DNA from 3 places in the Streptomyces sp. NPDC007901 genome. Region 1 is predicted to be linked to each of the others. Evidence: riboswitches for the same ligand, from Rfam matches in the RefSeq annotation. Region 1 holds a riboswitch; each other region holds the start of a gene.

Region 1 (4,202 bases):
CGGCCCGGCACCGGGTCCGCGGTGTGCTGACCCACTCGGGCGAGTACGCGGTCGCCGCCGCCAGGATCGCCGGGCAGTTGGGGCTGCCCGGCCTCTCCCCCACCACGGCCGCCGCCTGTGCCGACCCGGCCGCGCTGCGCGCGCTGCTGGCCGACCGCACGGTCCCGGTCGACGATCCGGCCGCCGGTCCGGGCGCGCCCCGGGTCTCGGCCGAGACGGTCGTCCTGGACGGCGAGATCCGCATCGCCGCCATCACCCGTACGACCCTGGGCCGGGCCCCCGCCCGGCAGCCGCTGCGGCATCTCGTGCACGCCCACGACGGCCTGCTGCACAACCGTTTCCTGCGGCTGGCCGTCGACCGCACGGTGCACGCCCTCGGTCTCACCCGGGGTGTCCTGCACATCGGGCTGACCCTCACCGACCGCGGCCCCCGGGTCACCGGCGTCACCCCGCACCTCCCGGGCGACCTGATCCCGCTCCTGGTCCGGCGGGCCACCGGTGTCGACCTCGCCCAGGCCGCCGCGGCGCTCGCCACCGGCGAGGTTCCGGACACCACGCCCACCCGGCAGCGGGCGGCCGCGATCCAGTTCGCCTACCCGGCCGCCACCGGCCGCCTCGACCACCTGGACCTCTCCCCCGACGCGGCCCAGGAACCCGGCGCCGACCGCATGATCCTCACCCAGGACACCGGCAACCACGTCACCGAGGGCCCGCACGCCACCGCAGCCGACCGGCTGGCCCTCTGGGTGGCGACCGCCGACACCCCCTCCGCCTGCGAGGACGCCCTCCGCCGCATGGCCCGCCACCTCACCGCCCACATCGCCCCGTTCGCCACGGCGGCCTAGCGGACGGCGGAGCCCACCCGCCCCGACCCGCGAACCCGAAGCCAGACCGGCCGACAGCCCCCGAAGCCCGACGGGGCGACGGGGCGACGGGGCGACGGGGCGACGACCCGGAGCTCGGCCGATCGACTCGCACGGCCGCAACGCGACCAGCCGACAAGCCTGGAGCAGAGGTAGCCGACCGGCAGAGCCGAGGCCGAGCCGACCGGCCCGCCGGCCTACAGCCCGGTCAGTCGGCGTATCAACTTCTCTGCCTCGCCCAGGAGTTCGACCTCCCGGTGGCTCATCGTCGGGTTGAGCGCGCGCCGTCGGAGTGCCTCCGTCAGTCCGGCTTCGGTGAGTTCGGAGGGGTCGGTGAGGAGGGCCGCCAGGAGGGGGTGGACGTCCGGCATGTCGCCGACGGCGACCTGGGCGAGGATCACCGCGGACATGGCCCAGTCGAGGCCGGGCGGGCCGTCCTCCGCGTTGGTCCAGTCGATGACCCGGGGACCGTCGGGGGTGAGCATCACGTTGTCCGGATGCAGGTCGAGGTGGAGCACGCGGGCGCCGGGGTCGGCCGGGTCCCGCCCGGGCACGGCGTGCAGCCGCCGCAGCAGCGAGGCGAGCAGCGCGCCGCCCTCCGCCGGGCCCATCTCCCCCGACAGCAGCACCGCCAGCATGGTCGGCCCCGCCAGCCGCTCCATGACCAGCTCGGTACGGGACCCGGAGGGCCGCACCCGGGGCGCCGGGTACCCGTGCTCCCGTACGTACGTCATCACCGCGCCCTCGGCCGCCGCGTCCCCCCAGCCCTCGCGGTCCCGGCGCAGCACCCACGCCTCGTCGATCTCGTACACGTCGGCCGAGCGGCCCGAGCCGAGCAGTCTCCCCGTCATGGCATGACCATAACGAATCGGTACGGCGCACAGCCGCCTCTCAGTTCCTTGTAGACGGCCGGTAAAGTAGCCGGGTCGTCATCACCCGTACGGGGGGAAGCCGGTGCAATTCCGGCGCTGACCCGCAACCGTGAACCGCCGCCGGCGGTGAGCCGGACTGCCCCGCCCGGGACGTTGACCGGCTCAGGTGCGCCGGTGTCCGCCGGCGCACGGCACCGTCGAGGTTCGCGGAGCCGAGCCGCCGGGGTGTCCCGTGCTGCCCGGCTCCCCCGCAGGGAGAGGCACCCGCCGACCATGAACGTCCTCCGCCGCAGCGCCGCGGTGCTGGCCGCCACCGCCGTCATCGGTGCCGCCGCACCCGCCACGGCCGCACTGGCCGCCGGCACCCCGTCCCCGTCCGCCCCTGCCGTGCTCCCGTCGGGCCTGTACGGCAGCGCGGACCCCACGTTCGACGGCGTCTGGCGCCAGTCGCTCGCCCTGCTCGCGCAGCGCACGGTCGGGGTGACCCCGGCCGCGAAGGCGGTGGACTGGCTGGCCGGACAGCAGTGCGCGAGCGGCGCGTTCGCCGCGTTCCGCGCCGAGCCGACGGCGGCCTGCGACGCCAAGGTGACCGTCGACACCAACAGCACGGCCGCCGCCGTACAGGCGCTGAAGGCCGTCGGCGGGCACGACGCCGCCGCGGACAAGGCCGTGACCTGGCTGAAGTCGCAGCAGAACAAGGACGGCGGCTGGGGCTACGCCCCGGGCTCGCCCAGCGACACCAACTCCACCGGCGTGGTCGTCGGCGCGCTCGCGGCGGCCGGCGCGAGCGCGGACAGGTCGCCGTACGGCCTCCTCGCCACGTGGTCCATCCCCTGCGGCCAGGACGGTGGCGGCGGCCTCGCCTACCAGCCGGACAAGCAGGGGAAGCTGACCGCCAACGCGGACGCGACGGCCGCCGGGGTGCTCGGCGCCCTCGGCAAGGGGTTCGCGCCGACGGCCGGGAAGGCCCCGGCGGAGGGCTACGTCTGCGCCAACTCCGACCAGGCCCTCACCCGGCAGGAGGTCGCCCGCAACGGCGCGGAGTACCTCGCGGACGCCGTCGACGAGAAGGGCTACCTGGTCTCCGCGCTCGCCGGTGCCAAGCCCCAGCCGGACTACGGCAACACCGCCGACGCGGTCGTCGCCATGGCCGCGCAGGGCTGGACGCGGACGGCGAAGAAGCCGTACGCCTGGCTGGAGGCCAACTCCGCGCAGTGGGCGAGGCGGAGCGGGCCCGCGGCCTACGCCGAACTGGTCTTCGCCGCCCACGCGATGGGCAAGGACCCGCGGGACTTCGGCGGCACGGACCTGGTGACGGCGCTCAACGCGACCGGGCCCGCCCCGCAGGCGGCTGCCACCGGGCACGCCGAGGAGAAGAACGACGCGAAGAAGTCGTCGGGCACCGACGTGTGGTGGATCGTCGGCACGGGTCTCGTCGCCGGGATCGGCATCGGCTTCCTGCTCAGCGGCCGCCGGAAGCAGCAGCCGTGACCGCCGTCCGCCGTGCGGTGCTGCTGCTCATGGCCGCGGTGGCGCTGTGCGTGGCCGCCGTTCCGGCGCAGGCCGTCGGGTACCGCTACTGGTCCTTCTGGGAGCGGGACGGCTCGCGCTGGACGTACGCCACGCAGGGGCCCTCCACCGCGCGGCCCGGCGACGGCTCCGTCGAGGGTTTCCGGTTCGCGGTGAGCGAGGACTCCGCGGACGCGTCGCAGCCGCGCGGTACGGCGGACTTCGGGAGCATCTGCGGCGGCACGGACGCCGTCGCGGGGAAGAAGCGGGTGGGGCTGGTCGTCGACTTCGGTACGACGGCCGACGCGCCGTCCGGGGAGCGCCCGCCCACGCGGCGGACCGCGTGCGCGGTGGTGGCCGGGGACGCGACGACGGCGGAGGCGCTGGCGGCGGTGGCGAAGCCGTTGCGGTACGACGCGAACGCGTTGTTGTGTGCGATCGCCGGGTATCCCCAGAAGGGGTGCGGGGAGGCGATGACGGCGGACGGTACATCGGGCGGTGGCGGGCCGTCGGTAGGGGTGCTGGCCGGGGCGGGAGTCGTCGTGGTTCTTGCCGCGGGGGCGTTCTGGCAGGCGCGGCGGCGGAAGAATGCGTGAGCGTCACAGTGCGGGTGCGTGGGGGCTGGTCGCGCCCACGCGGCGGAGCCGCACATGTCTCGGCCCCGCGCCCCTGACGGGGCGCTGTGCAGCCGTGTCCCACCCAGCGAAACCCCCTGCCCCCCGGCACCAGCACCGCTCCCCCGTCCACCCCGGCGCCTGGTGGCTCTGGTCGCTCTCGCTCGGGGTTGCCGCGTCCAGGACCGGGAACCCTCTGCTGCTCGCGCTGCTCGTCACCGTGACCGCCTATGTCGTGGCCGTCTGCCGGAGCCGGTCCGCCCCTTGGGCCCGCTCCTACGCCGGCTTCGCCAAGCTGGCTCTCGCCGTGCTGCTCGTGCGGCTCGCGTTCACCGTCGTGCTCG
Region 2 (4,202 bases), on a different contig from region 1:
CGCAACCCGCTGGGCGGGGTCGGCCGGGTCGGGGTGCAGCGCGTAGTAGGCCGTGACCAGCCGGGCCACGTCGACGAGGTCCTCCGGAGCCGCCGGCCGGCCCGCTCGCTCATGCGGCATGAGTCCACTTCCTCCGCAGTCGTTGATCGATCGCTCGACGCCCATCTTTCCTTGTCAGCAGCGGCGGACGCGAGTGCGGCACCGGCTCCGGCGGCGAAGACACGGCGGGTTCACGGCCGGTTCACAGCAGGCGCAGGGTTCCCGGGGCGCGCTGTTCGAAGATGTCGACCAGCCAGTCGAAGACGGTGGCTCCGCGTCCGGCCCGGGCCTCGGCCAGCTCCGCCGCGACGGCGGCACGGTTGGTGGGGTGGCAGCGGGCCAGCCGGATCTCCAGCTGGCGGGCGGTCTCCGCGTGGCCCAGCCAGGTCCGGGAGGTCTCGTGGTCACGCCACTCGAACACGAAGGCGCCGTCCTCGGGGGTGCCGAAGCCGCCGCCGAGACAGTCGGCGAGCGCGTCGAGATTGCGTCCGAAGTAGCCGCCGGGCCCGTCGACCGCCTCGCCGATCACCCGCCAGAAGTCCTCCAGCGTCCTGATCCCGCCGCCGTCCAGTACGTAGGTCACCGTCACGGCCCGCAGGATACGGCCGTCGCACGGCCCGCAGCGGACAAGCCGCCGATCTGCCGGGGAACTGGCGCGGCGGACGTTCCGAAAGGCCGCCGACGGGACATACTGAACTTCAGTCAACTCCCGCGCCTTGGGGCACTCACGAGAGGCCGCACCGTGGAGAACACCCTCGCGCCCGCCGCCCAGGACCGCTACGACACCTACCTCGACCATGTGCGGCACTGCCCCGACTGCCACCCCACACGCTGCCGGACGGGCCAGGCGCTGGTCCGCGCCTATCTGGCGACGGCCCGGCCCGAACAGTGAGGCCGAGGGTGCGCGAGGGCCCCCGGCGGTGCCGAAGGGCCCTCGCGTGTCGCGTCGGGTCGTCTCGCGTGTCGTCGAGTCGTCGAGTCGGTCAGTGTGCCGCGGAGACCGTCCGGCGGGCGGACCGGGCCTTCGCCGGCTTCGGGTTGAGTACGCGCTCGGCCAACTCGCCGAAGAGCAGCCCGAATCCGACCCACAGCGTCACCTGGATGGCGAGCGCGGAGAGCCGGAACCGCCACAGCAGGGTGGCCGGGAAGTCCTTCGGCACCTCGTTGACGGCCGGCAGGAACTGGTAGGCCAGCCCGATGACGACGGCGAACCCGACCACCGCGAGCACGGACGCCCACCAGGTCCCCAGCCGGGGCTGGAGCCGCTTGCCGAGGATGGTCGCGGCGACCGCCAGCAGCACGCCGAGCAGCATCATCAGGAAGTACAGGGTGGTGCGCTTGCCGATGGTGTCCGGGTCGCCCACCGAGGGCGGGTTGGCCGGGTACTTGAGGAACGGCACCACGTACACGGCGAGCAGCGCGCCACCGGACAGCAGCAGCGCGGTCGCCCGCGGCGAGAAGCGGCCGACGCGGCCGAGGGCGAAGCAGAAGGCGAGGGCGGCGATGCCGCCGAAGGCCACCCCGTAGACCAGGACACCGGTGGCCAGGCCGGCGGTGGACTGCAGGGAGCGGGAGACGACCTCCATCTCGTGCTCGTGCGCGTGGGCGTCCTCGAAGCTGATCGCCTTGTCGACGTTCGGCTCACCGAGTACATAGGCGACGACCAGGGCGAGCACGCCGGCGGCCAGGCCGGCGAGCATGCCCCGCACCAGGAGGTTGCGAACCGTTGCGGAGTTCATGGGCGGTACGGCGTCCCTCGCGTCAGTGGCAGGGGAAGCCGAGCAGGTGGCGGGCGTCGTGCACCCACTCGTGGACGTCCGTGCCGTTGAACACGGAGGTGGCGCCCTGCTCGGCGCCGACGAAGTAGAGCAGGATCATCATCAGGATGCCGAAGAAGACCGCCCAGGGAGCTATCGCGGACAGCGGCAGCTTGGCGGGAACGGCACGGGTGTTGGCTGTCGGCGGAGCGACGGTCTGCGCCATGGCAGAACCTCCTCTGGGAGTTCGCGTCCCATCTCGGTGGTGCGTTGGACGACAGCCACGGGTCTGACTCGCAAGCGCCCGGGGGCTCTTGCATACAGTGGCGCGACCGTGCCGGATTCCCACCGGCTTCCGTCTCGCCGTCGTCGATATCGGACAGACCGTACCGCGTGTCAGGGGCACGGCCAAGACCGCGTCACCAGGCGTGATCTTCGTCTCCCGCCTGGTGGACGGTCGTCGGCCGGGCTCAACCCGTTGGCGCGAGGCCCAGTTCGCGCTCACCGAGCGGGGCGAAGAAGCGGTCGACGTCGGCGTCGGAGACCTCGGCGAGGGTGGCCGGGGACCAGTGCGGGTCGCGGTCCTTGTCGACGACCTGGGCGCGGATGCCCTCCACCAGGTCGTGGGTGGCGAGGGTCGCGCAGGAGACCCGGTACTCCTGGTCCAGGACGCGCTCCAGCGAACCGAGCCGACGGGCCCGGCGGACGGCTTCGAGGGTGACCTTGAGGGCGGTCGGCGACTTGGTGAGCAGGGTCTCCGCCGTCTCCTTGGCCGCCGGGTCACCGTGGGCGAGCAGCCGGTGGACGATCTCCTCGACGGTGTCCGCACCGCCGTGACAGGCATCGATCCAGGCCCGCTGCCCGTCGAGTTCTCCTTCGGGCGCCTGCCGTACGTACCGGGCGAGCGCCTCGGGCACGGGCAGTCCGGCGAGGTCGGCGACGAACGCCGGGAGCGAGCCGGACGGCAGGTAGTGCGGCGGCCGACGGCGACGAAGGTTGGCGTCGAAGAACCGGGGTCGCTGGTGTCCCGGTGGTCGGTCCCCGGCGTGCTGACACCTACGCTGCGACCGGCTTGAAGTGTCAACTGAACCCGCCAGTAGGATCACTTGAGGCGTCAAGCTAGGCTTTTCCCCATGGAGACTCCCGAGCCGCGCTGGCTGGCGGACGACGAGACGCGCGCCTGGCTCGTTCTGGCCGGGATGCTGGTCAGACTGCCGGCGGAGCTGGACGCGCAGTTGCAGCGGGACGCGGGACTCAGCCACTTCGAGTACCAGGTGCTCGCGGGACTCTCCGAGGCGCCCGGCCGCACGCTGCGGATGAGCGAGCTGGCGGTGTTCGTCAACGGGTCGCTGTCCCGGCTCTCCCATGTCGCCAGGCGGCTGGAGGACCGCGGCTGGCTGCGCCGGGGGCCCGACCGGGACAACGGCCGCTTCACGGTGGCGACGCTGACGGAGGCGGGCTGGGCCAAGGTGGTGGGCTCGGCACCGGGTCATGTGGCGGCCGTACGCCGTCTCGTCTTCGACCCGCTCACCCGGACTCAGGTCCGGCAGCTGCACGAGATCGGCAGCAGGCTCCTGGCGGCGACGGGCGACGCCGGCCGGCCGTTGAGCTAGGGACTACGCGGTTTGCGCGCTGTCCGAGGAGAAGATCCGGGTCGTCGTCGACGCGCGCGTGGCCGAGTTGGCGGCCTTGCGGGCCGAGTTCGAGGCGCGCGTCGGCGCAGGGGGCCCGTTGCGGGCGGCCGGGGCGGAGGCGGGTCTCACGCCGGCGAGAACGTGAGGACCGGTTTGACGATGTCCGTGCTCATCCGGGCGACTGCCTCGTCGATCCGCTCGAACGGGACGGGCGTGACGAGGCGTTCCGCCGGAAAGCGGCCCGCCGCCTGCCAGTCGAGCAGGAGCGGGACCAGGTCCTGCGGGTTGGCGTCGCCCTCGATGCTGCCGCGGATCGTCTTGCCGCCGCCGATGAGGTCCATCGCGTCGATGCCGATGTCCGCCGCGCCGAGGCCGACGACGACCAGGGAGCCCAGCGGGGCCAGGGCGAGGGCCGCGTCGCGGATGGCCGACGGGGCTCCGGTGGTGTCGAAGGCGTGAGTCGCGCCGCCGCCGGTGAGGTCCCTGATCCGGTCGCCGAGGTCCGTGCTCGCACCGTCCAGGGTGTGGGTGGCGCCCACCTCCGCAGCCAGCGCGCGGCGGTCCCTGTCGAGGTCCACCGCGATCACCGTGCCGGTGCCCAGGGCGGCGGCGGCCATGACCGCGGCGAGCCCGACCCCGCCGCAGCCGAACACGACCAGCGCGGACCCGGGTTCGGGGCGCAGGACGTTCAGTACCGACCCCGCGCCGGTCTGGAAGCCGCAGCCCATCGGCGCGGCGGTCACCAGGTCGGTGTCCTCCGGGACCACGACCA
Region 3 (4,202 bases), on a different contig from region 1:
CCTCCGGCCTCCGCGCCCCCGCCCTGATCGCGTTCGTGAAGGACGGGCTGATCTACCTCGTCATCGCGGTGGCGATCATCTACATCCCGATCAAGCTGGGCGGGTTCGACGACATCTTCGCCAAGGCGGGCCAGGCGTTCGCCCAGACCAACCCGGCGACCGGCAAACCGCGCGGCGCGCTGGCACCGGCCGAGGCGGGCCAATGGACGTACGCCACGCTGGCGTTGGGCTCCGCGCTCGCCCTGTTCATGTACCCGCACTCGATCACCGCGACGCTCTCCTCCCGGAGCCGTGACGTGATCCGCCGCAACACCACGATCCTGCCGCTGTACTCGCTGATGCTCGGCCTGCTCGCCCTGCTGGGCTTCATGGCCATCGCGGCCGGAGTCAAGGTCACCAACGGCCAGTTGGCGATCCCCCAGCTGTTCGAGAACATGTTCCCGGACTGGTTCGCGGGCGTGGCCTTCGCGGCGATCGGCATCGGCGCCCTGGTCCCCGCGGCCATCATGTCCATCGCGGCCGCGAACCTCTTCACCCGCAACATCTACCGGGACTTCATCAAGCCGGACGCCACGCCGAAGCAGGAGGCCCAGGTCTCCAAGATCGTCTCGCTGCTGGTGAAGGTCGGCGCGCTGGTCTTCGTCCTCACCATGGACAAGACGGTCGCCATCAACTTCCAGCTCCTGGGCGGCATCTGGATCCTGCAGACCTTCCCGGCCCTGGTCGGCGGCCTGTTCACCCGCTGGTTCCACCGCTGGGCCCTGCTCGCGGGCTGGGCGGTCGGCATGGTCTACGGCACGGTCGCGGCCTACGGCGTCGCCTCCCCCACCCAGAAGCACTTCGGCGGCAGCGCCAAGGAGATCCCCGGCATCGGCGAGATCGGCTACATCGGCCTCACGGCGTTCGTGATGAACGTGGTGGTCACCGTGGTCCTCACCTTCGCCCTCAAGGCCCTCAAGGCCCCCGAGGGCATCGACGAGACCCAGCCCCAGGACTACTCGGCCGACGCGGGCGACCCCGCCGTACAAACCGAACTCCCCCCGGCCGTCGCAGGAAGCGCCCACTAGAACGCGCCCCATAGGGGCGCGGGGCTGTATCGATGTGCGGCTCCGCCGCGTGGGCGCGACCAGCCCCACACAACCCGCAGCGGGCCACCGAGAGCACCCCCTCGGCGGCCCGCTCCTCGTATCTCACCGTACAGATCACCTGACGCTCCGACACCTCCGCGACACAACATCTGGGGGTGACACGACGACCCGGCACTAGATGTATGCTCATGCTCGCTGTCACCACAGGGGAATCCGGTGCGAATCCGGAACTGTCCCGCAACGGTGTACTTGCGCACATCTGTGCACGAGAGTCAGTCCGAGGACCTGTCGACAGCACACCCGGCCAATCCGGCCCGGGTGTTCTGACGTCCGGGCCTCGTGGAGTGGGCCAGGGTCTCGACGCGCGCCCCGCGCGCTCGCGCTGCCCGCTGCCCTCCGCCAGGCCCCGTGCCGAGCGAGGGAGAGCCCCACGTGACCATCGCGCCAGCCGAACCGGCTTCAGCGACCACGACCGTGCCGGAGACCGACGGTCCCGGAACGGCCCTGCTGCGGATCCTGACCGAGCTGACCGCCGACATCCCCGACGCCGACCCCGGCCGGGTCGCCGCCGCCGCGCTGCGCGGCCGGTCCTCGCGTGAGGCCTCCGCCGAAATGATCGTGGAGTTGCGCGAGCTGGCCACGGAGGCCGCCGCCGGTCTGATCTCCGAGGACCCCGCCTACTCGCGGCTGGCCGCTCGCCTGCTCATGATCTCCGTCCGCGCCGAGGCCGCCTCGCAGGGCGTGACATCCTTCACGGAGTCGGTCGCCGTCGGCCACCGCGAGGGCCTCATCGCCGACCGCACCGCCGAGTTCGCCCGGGTCCACGCGGCCCGCCTCGACGCCCTGGTCGACCCGGCCGCCGACGACCGCTTCGGCTACTTCGGCCTGCGCACGCTCCACAGCCGCTACCTGCTCCGGCACCCGATCACCCGGCGCGTGATCGAGACCCCCCAGCACTTCATGCTCCGGGTCGCGGCCGGGCTCGCGGAGGACGACACCACGCGCGCGCTGGACGAAGTCGCCGCGCTCTACCGCCTGATGAGCCGCCTCGACTACCTCCCCTCCTCCCCCACCCTCTTCAACTCCGGCACCCGGCACCCCCAGATGTCGTCCTGCTACCTCCTCGACTCCCCGATGGACGAGCTGGACTCGATCTACGACCGCTACCACCAGGTGGCCCGCCTCTCGAAGCACGCCGGCGGCATCGGGCTGTCGTACTCCCGGATCCGCTCCCGGGGTTCGCTGATCCGCGGCACCAACGGGCACTCCAACGGCATCGTGCCGTTCCTGAAGACCCTGGACGCCTCGGTCGCCGCGGTGAACCAGGGCGGCCGGCGCAAGGGCGCGGCCGCGGTCTACCTGGAGACCTGGCACTCCGACATCGAGGAGTTCCTGGAGCTGCGCGACAACACGGGTGAGGACGCCCGCCGTACGCACAACCTGAACCTCGCGCACTGGATCCCGGACGAGTTCATGCGCCGGGTGAACGCCGACGAGCCGTGGTCGCTGTTCTCCCCCTCCGACGTGCCGGAGCTGGTGGACCTGTGGGGCGCGGAGTTCGACGCGGCCTACCGCAGGGCCGAGGCCGACGGGCTCGCCCGCAAGACCATCCCGGCCCGCGACCTGTACGGCCGGATGATGCGGACCCTCGCACAGACCGGCAACGGCTGGATGACCTTCAAGGACGCGGCCAACCGCACCGCGAACCAGACGGCCGTCCCCGGCCATGTCGTCCACTCCTCCAACCTCTGCACGGAGATCCTGGAGGTCACGGACGACGGCGAGACGGCGGTCTGCAACCTCGGCTCGGTCAACCTCGGCGCGTTCGTCGACACGGCGACCGGTGACATCGACTGGGAGCGGCTCGACGAGACGGTCCGCACCGCGGTCACCTTCCTCGACCGGGTCGTCGACATCAACTTCTACCCGACCGAGCAGGCGGGCCGTTCGAACGCCAAGTGGCGTCCCGTCGGCCTCGGTGCGATGGGCCTCCAGGACGTCTTCTTCAAGCTGCGGCTGCCCTTCGACTCCCCCGAGGCCAAGGCGCTCTCCACCCGGATCGCCGAGCGGATCATGCTCGCCGCGTACGAGGCCTCCGCCGACCTCGCCGAGCGCGGCGGCCCGCTGCCGGCCTGGGAGAAGACCCGTACCGCACAGGGCGTGCTGCACCCCGACCACTACGGTGTCGAGTTCACCTGGCCGGAGCGCTGGGCGGCCCTGCGCACGCGGATCGCGGGCACCGGTCTGCGCAACAGCCTGCTGCTCGCCATCGCGCCCACCGCCACCATCGCCTCGATCGCGGGCGTGTACGAGTGCATCGAGCCGCAGGTCTCCAACCTGTTCAAGCGCGAGACGCTCTCCGGTGAGTTCCTCCAGGTCAACTCGTACCTGGTGGAGGAGCTGAAGAGCCTCGGCGTCTGGGACGCCCGTACCCGTGAGGCGCTGCGCGAGGCGAACGGCTCGGTGCAGGACTTCGTGTGGATCCCGGAGGACGTACGGCGGCTGTACCGCACGGCGTGGGAGATCCCGCAGCGCGGCCTGATCGACATGGCCGCGGCCCGCACCCCGTACCTGGACCAGGCGCAGTCCCTGAACCTGTTCCTGGAGACGCCGACCATCGGCAAGCTCTCCTCGATGTACGCGTACGCCTGGAAGTCGGGCCTGAAGACGACGTACTACCTTCGTTCGCGCCCGGCGACCCGGATCGCCCGGGCCGCGCAGGCCCAGGCCACCGTCCCCGTCCCCGTCCCCGTCCAGCAGACGGCCGCCGAAGACGCCGTCGCCTGCTCCCTTGAGAACCCCGAGTCCTGCGAGGCCTGCCAGTAATGCCCAGTAACCAGAACCTGCTCGACCCCGGCTTCGAGCTGACTCTGCGCCCCATGCGCTACCCGGACTTCTACGAGCGCTACCGGGACGCCATCAAGAACACCTGGACCGTGGAGGAGGTCGACCTTCACTCGGACGTCGCCGACCTCGCGAAGCTGACCCCGGCCGAGCAGCACCTGATCGGACGGCTGGTCGCCTTCTTCGCCACCGGCGACTCGATCGTGGCGAACAACCTGGTGCTCACCCTGTACAAGCACATCAACTCCCCGGAGGCGCGGCTGTACCTGA

Evidence for each region. A riboswitch is a leader RNA that binds a small molecule or an ion and turns the genes downstream of it on or off. The one in region 1 is predicted to bind cobalamin.
Region 2: linked by a shared signal. The riboswitch ahead of ACFZDK_RS19485 (CbtB-domain containing protein) and the one ahead of ACFZDK_RS06610 (prenyltransferase/squalene oxidase repeat-containing protein) in region 1 are both predicted to bind cobalamin.
Region 3: linked by a shared signal. The riboswitch ahead of ACFZDK_RS04790 (ribonucleoside-diphosphate reductase subunit alpha) and the one ahead of ACFZDK_RS06610 (prenyltransferase/squalene oxidase repeat-containing protein) in region 1 are both predicted to bind cobalamin.

Annotation. Positions count from the first base shown of each region.
Region 1 covers NZ_JBIBKW010000002.1:196,566-200,767, reverse strand. The annotation lists gene ACFZDK_RS06620 (hypothetical protein) at 1-845, shown strand, start outside; gene ACFZDK_RS06615 (phosphotransferase) at 1,061-1,714, opposite strand; cobalamin riboswitch at 1,770-1,899, shown strand; gene ACFZDK_RS06610 (prenyltransferase/squalene oxidase repeat-containing protein) at 2,009-3,226, shown strand; gene ACFZDK_RS06605 (SCO2322 family protein) at 3,223-3,840, shown strand; gene ACFZDK_RS06600 (CbiQ family ECF transporter T component) at 3,935-4,202, shown strand, end outside.
Region 2 covers NZ_JBIBKW010000005.1:433,747-437,948, forward strand. The annotation lists gene pgm (phosphoglucomutase (alpha-D-glucose-1,6-bisphosphate-dependent)) at 1-120, opposite strand, end outside; gene ACFZDK_RS19470 (barstar family protein) at 242-628, opposite strand; gene ACFZDK_RS19475 (hypothetical protein) at 782-931, shown strand; gene ACFZDK_RS19480 (CbtA family protein) at 1,023-1,778, opposite strand; gene ACFZDK_RS19485 (CbtB-domain containing protein) at 1,801-2,022, opposite strand; cobalamin riboswitch at 2,059-2,199, opposite strand; partial or broken gene ACFZDK_RS19490 (enoyl-CoA hydratase/isomerase family protein) at 2,267-2,770, opposite strand; gene ACFZDK_RS19495 (MarR family transcriptional regulator) at 2,930-3,409, shown strand; gene ACFZDK_RS19500 (zinc-binding dehydrogenase) at 3,556-4,202, opposite strand, start outside.
Region 3 covers NZ_JBIBKW010000001.1:1,004,139-1,008,340, reverse strand. The annotation lists gene mctP (monocarboxylate uptake permease MctP) at 1-1,067, shown strand, start outside; cobalamin riboswitch at 1,248-1,396, shown strand; gene ACFZDK_RS04790 (ribonucleoside-diphosphate reductase subunit alpha) at 1,521-3,914, shown strand; gene ACFZDK_RS04785 (ribonucleotide-diphosphate reductase subunit beta) at 3,914-4,202, shown strand, end outside.